DNA from 2 places in the Paenarthrobacter sp. YAF11_1 genome. Region 2 is predicted to be linked to the other one. Evidence: riboswitches for the same ligand, from Rfam matches in the RefSeq annotation. Region 2 holds a riboswitch; the other holds the start of a gene.

Region 1 (2,196 bases), on a different contig from region 2:
CGCCGGCGGCCTTCAGCGACGCTGCGAGGGTACGGGCGTGGCCATGCGCGGTTTCAGCGATCGCTTTGAGGCCCTCGGGGCCATGGTAAACGGCGTACATCGAGGCCACGATGGCCAGCAACGCCTGGGCAGTACAGATGTTGGACGTGGCCTTCTCGCGGCGGATGTGCTGCTCGCGGGTCTGCAGCGCCAGGCGGTAGGCGGGGACACCGGCGTCGTCCTTGGAAACGCCCACCAGACGGCCGGGCATGGAACGCTCCAGGCCCTTTTGGACCGCCATATAGGCGGCGTGCGGGCCGCCGAAGAACAGCGGAACGCCCAGTCGCTGCGCGGAGCCAACGGCGATGTCCGCGCCCTGCTCGCCCGGAGGGGTGATGAGCGTGAGGGAGAGGAGATCGGCAGCGACGGTAACCAGCGCGCCCCGCTCCTTGGCCTCGGCGATAACAGCTGAGTGATCGAAGACGCGGCCGGAAACACCGGGCTGCTGGAGCACGACGCCGTTGATGGCACCTTCAGGGAGACCCAGCGAGAGGTCAGCAACCTCGACCTCGAAGCCGAGCGCCTCAGCGCGGCCCTTCACAATGGCGATCGTCTGCGGGAGGCAGTCGGAGTCGAGGACAGTCTTGCCGTCCTGGACAGTCTTGTTCTTGTTGGCGCGGCGCATCATGAGGACGGCTTCGGCCACGGCCGTTGCTTCGTCCAGCAGGGAGGCATTGGCGATCGGCAGGCCAACCAGGTCCTGGACCATGGTCTGGAAGTTCAGGAGAGCCTCAAGACGGCCCTGGGAGATTTCCGGCTGGTACGGAGTGTAGGCGGTGTACCAGGCAGGGGACTCAAGAATGTTGCGGCGGATCACCGGCGGCGTCACGGTGTCGTAGTAGCCCTGGCCGATCATCTGGACGGCGGTCTTGTTCTTGGAGGCGAGCTTGCGCAGCTCGGCCAGAACCTCAACTTCGCTCAGCGCGTTCTGCAGGGTGAGGGCAACGTCCTGGCGGATGTCGTTCGGGACGGCGGTGTCGACCAGCGAATCAACGGTGTCGTAACCGACGGACTTGAGCATGGTCTCGATGTCGGCCTGGCGGCGCGCGCCAATATGCCGATCGACGAAGGTGGTGGAGGCAGAACTAACCGTCACGAAGGAACTCCATTACTTGGGCAGCGTTTGGGTACGCCACAGCGGCTGGGTTCCTCCCCGCTCTGTATTGGACCTGAGAGTTTCCGCGCGTTGCGTGAACAACCTCGCTTGCACCGTCGGTGAGCACAGCACTCTTTCACCCTTGGGGTGGGCTGAGCGCCTGCTGCTTTCCAGAGTTGCCTCGCCGCGGCGGTGCGTGGGCCTGAGAGATTCCTGGGGAGGGTTTGCTCCTACGGCGCCTGCATCACGTGCTTGCAGGACTCTCCCGCCGCAGATCAAAGGCATTTTCAGTTATGTATGGCCCCGATCAGGGCAGGCCACAAAGGTTAATTGTCCTACGTCACGGGCGCCGCCGCAAATGGACGGCCTGCTACTTCCGCAGCCGTTCGAGGACCCCGAGCAGGATTTCGACGTCGGCCTCCCGCCCGGCATTGCCGCCCTCCTGCCCACCTTCAAAAATGGCATTGAAATACAGGCCGTCACCCATATAGCTCACAGCCTTGGCGACCTCCGGGCCGACGTCTTCGGCGAGCACGTCCAGCCATCGCTGTTGAATGGCGGCGAACCTGCGACGCGTTTCCTCATGGGCCACTTCAGCCAACCTGGTGACGGCCACAAAAGCCCGGTCCATGGGCGTGTCTGCCCAGAGCGAGGAGCGGATGAAGTAGGCAGCGGAACCCTCGGGCGACGCCTTCATCAGTTCCGTATCCTCGTCGGCCAGCAGGTCCAGGCGTTCAAGGAGGGCCGTGATCAGCGCTTCCTTATTAGGGAAGTGGTAGAGCAGCCCACCCTTGGATACGCCGGCGCGCTTGGCAACGGCGTCGAGCGTGGCGGCTCGCTCCCCCACCTCGATGAGGAGGGCTTCGAAAGCATCCAGGACGGCGTCCCGGGCAACTGGTTTTCGTGGCATGTGTCCATCATTCCCTAAAGGCTCGCCGGGTTGTATTTGAAACTGTACCGTCTGGACGGTACAGTAAGTGACATGTACTCGCCGTCCTCAACCCCAGCACCCCGTTCCGCTCGTCCCGATATGGGCCAGGCAGCACCGTGGCGCGACTGGA
Region 2 (2,196 bases):
GCGGCCGGGAAGCGTGCGCTCCATGCCTTCGCGGACGGCCATGTAGGCAGCGTGCGGGCCGCCGAAGAACAGCGGAACACCGAAGCGCTGCGCAGTTCCGACGGCGATGTCCGCACCTTGTTCGCCCGGGGGCGTGATGAGGGTGAGCGCCAGCAAATCTGCGGCGACGGTGACCAGCGCACCGCGTTCCTTGGCATCGGCAATCACAGAGGAGTGGTCGAACACGCGGCCGGAAACCCCGGGCTGCTGCAGGACGATGCCGTTGATGTCACCGTCGGGAAGGCCAGCCGAAAGGTCGGCGATCTGGACTTCGAAGCCCAGCGCCTCGGCCCGGCCCTTCACGATGGCGATGGTCTGCGGGAGGAGATCAGCGTCCAGGACAGTCTTGCCGTCCTTGGCAATCTTGGACTTGTTGGCGCGGCGCATCAGCAGCACAGCCTCGGCAACGGCGGTGGCTTCATCCAACAACGAGGCGTTGGCTACAGGAAGACCGGTAAGATCCTGCACCATGGTCTGGAAGTTGAGCAGCGCTTCGAGGCGGCCCTGCGAAATTTCCGGCTGGTACGGCGTGTAGGCCGTGTACCAAGCCGGAGCTTCCAGGATGTTGCGGCGGATCACCGGGGGCGTCACGGTGTCGTAGTAGCCCTGGCCGATCATCTGGACAGCGGTCTTGTTCTTGGAAGCGAGCTTGCGGAGCTCGGCGAGGACCTGCACCTCGGTGAGGGCGTCGTTTCCACTCGAAAGCCTCAGGGCAGTTTCCTGGCGAATGGAATCGGGGACGGCGACATCTACCAGGCCGTCGACAGAGTCGTAGCCGATGGCCTTGAGCATGGTGTCAACGTCGGCCTGGCGGCGAGCGCCGATGTGCCGGTCCGCGAAGGCGGTGGGGGTTGATTGAACAGTCAAGAGGAACTCCATGATTCAGGCGCCCAGTGAGCGCCACGATGATGTGGGGTTCCTCCCCGCTCTGTATTGGACCTGAGAGATTCCGCAGGAATGGTTGCCTGCTTGCACCGTCGGTGAACCCGGTTTCCCGGGCTGCTTTCCAGAGTTGCCTAACCGCGGCGGTACATGGGCCTGAGAGATTCCTGGGGAGGATTTGCTCCTACGGCGCCTGACTGGATGTACCGGCAGGACTCTCCCGCCGCAGATCAAAAGCGTTGCATCACCATGAGTGACACGCTTCACACCATAGCTGGTTGTTTTGAAAAAGCGCAAGCAAGGTGTGACTACTGATGCATCGCTTCGTGGATCTGCAGGGCGAACCACAGCTGGGCCACGGTGGACGTTTCACCCATGTCCAGCCCCGTCAGCTCGCCGATTTTCCGCATCCGATAGATGATGGTTTGCCGGTGCGCGAACAACGCCGTCGCGGTCTTTTGCCACGACCGCTGTGAGTCCAAATAGGTCCTCAGCGTCAGAATGAGATCGCCTTCCTGGCCCTGCTCGTAGTCGAAGATTGGGCCCAGCAGCCGCCTGACCAGCGCGGTTCCTTCCTCAAAACTGGTGAGCCCCAGCCACGATGGGCCTTGCTCATAACGGGCCAGCCCCACCCTGTTCGCACGGGCCGAACCGAGCGCCCACAGGGACTCCTGCAGCGCACGCTGGATGTTTGCCACGGTAGCCGGCGCGCTGATTCCGATCGCCGCATCTTCCCCTGCACAGTGCACCAGGACGCTGTCCGGCACGTCTGCGGGGACCACCACGTGAAGCCTGTTGTTCCGCTTCAACGACGCCGACGCAACCCCGTGCCGCCACAGTTCGATGTGCACGCTAGCCAGCCTGCCGCCGTCGTCCGTTGCTTTATCCGCGGCGGCCGCCGTTCGGCCTCCGGCACCCGCCGTCATGGAGGCGAGCAGGAAACCTTGGGGCGGAACCTCAAAAGCTGCGAGCCGGCTCTCCATCTCCGCTGCGCCCAAGCGTCCGTCCATGGCTTGCAGCAGGAACTCGCCGGCCAGCCGGTGGCGGCTTTCCAGCGACAAAACGATGCGCGAAAGCTGCAGTCCCAGCACGGTTGCGGCGTGAAGAAGTACGACGGCGTCCGGGTGCGGTTCGCTGTTGGGCAGCACTACCAGAAGCGCGTTGGCGTGGGTGGGAATGTCCATGGTGAGCACATGCCTGCCGCGGATACGGTGCCACTGGAAGTTCTTGCCCGCCAGGCCAACCTGCCCGGACAACGGAGCCCACTCTTCGGCG

Evidence for each region. A riboswitch is a leader RNA that binds a small molecule or an ion and turns the genes downstream of it on or off. The one in region 2 is predicted to bind glycine.
Region 1: linked by a shared signal. The riboswitch ahead of gcvP (aminomethyl-transferring glycine dehydrogenase) and the one ahead of gcvP (aminomethyl-transferring glycine dehydrogenase) in region 2 are both predicted to bind glycine.

The regions. Positions count from the first base shown of each region.
Region 1 covers NZ_JBFRDF010000027.1:4,711-6,906, forward strand. Annotated here, with positions in the region: gene gcvP (aminomethyl-transferring glycine dehydrogenase) at 1-1,135, opposite strand, end outside; glycine riboswitch at 1,316-1,413, opposite strand; gene AB4Y77_RS22780 (TetR/AcrR family transcriptional regulator) at 1,506-2,045, opposite strand; gene AB4Y77_RS22785 (MFS transporter) at 2,118-2,196, shown strand, end outside.
Region 2 covers NZ_JBFRDF010000014.1:6,388-8,583, forward strand. Annotated here, with positions in the region: gene gcvP (aminomethyl-transferring glycine dehydrogenase) at 1-906, opposite strand, end outside; glycine riboswitch at 1,056-1,154, opposite strand; gene AB4Y77_RS18475 (PucR family transcriptional regulator) at 1,230-2,196, opposite strand, start outside.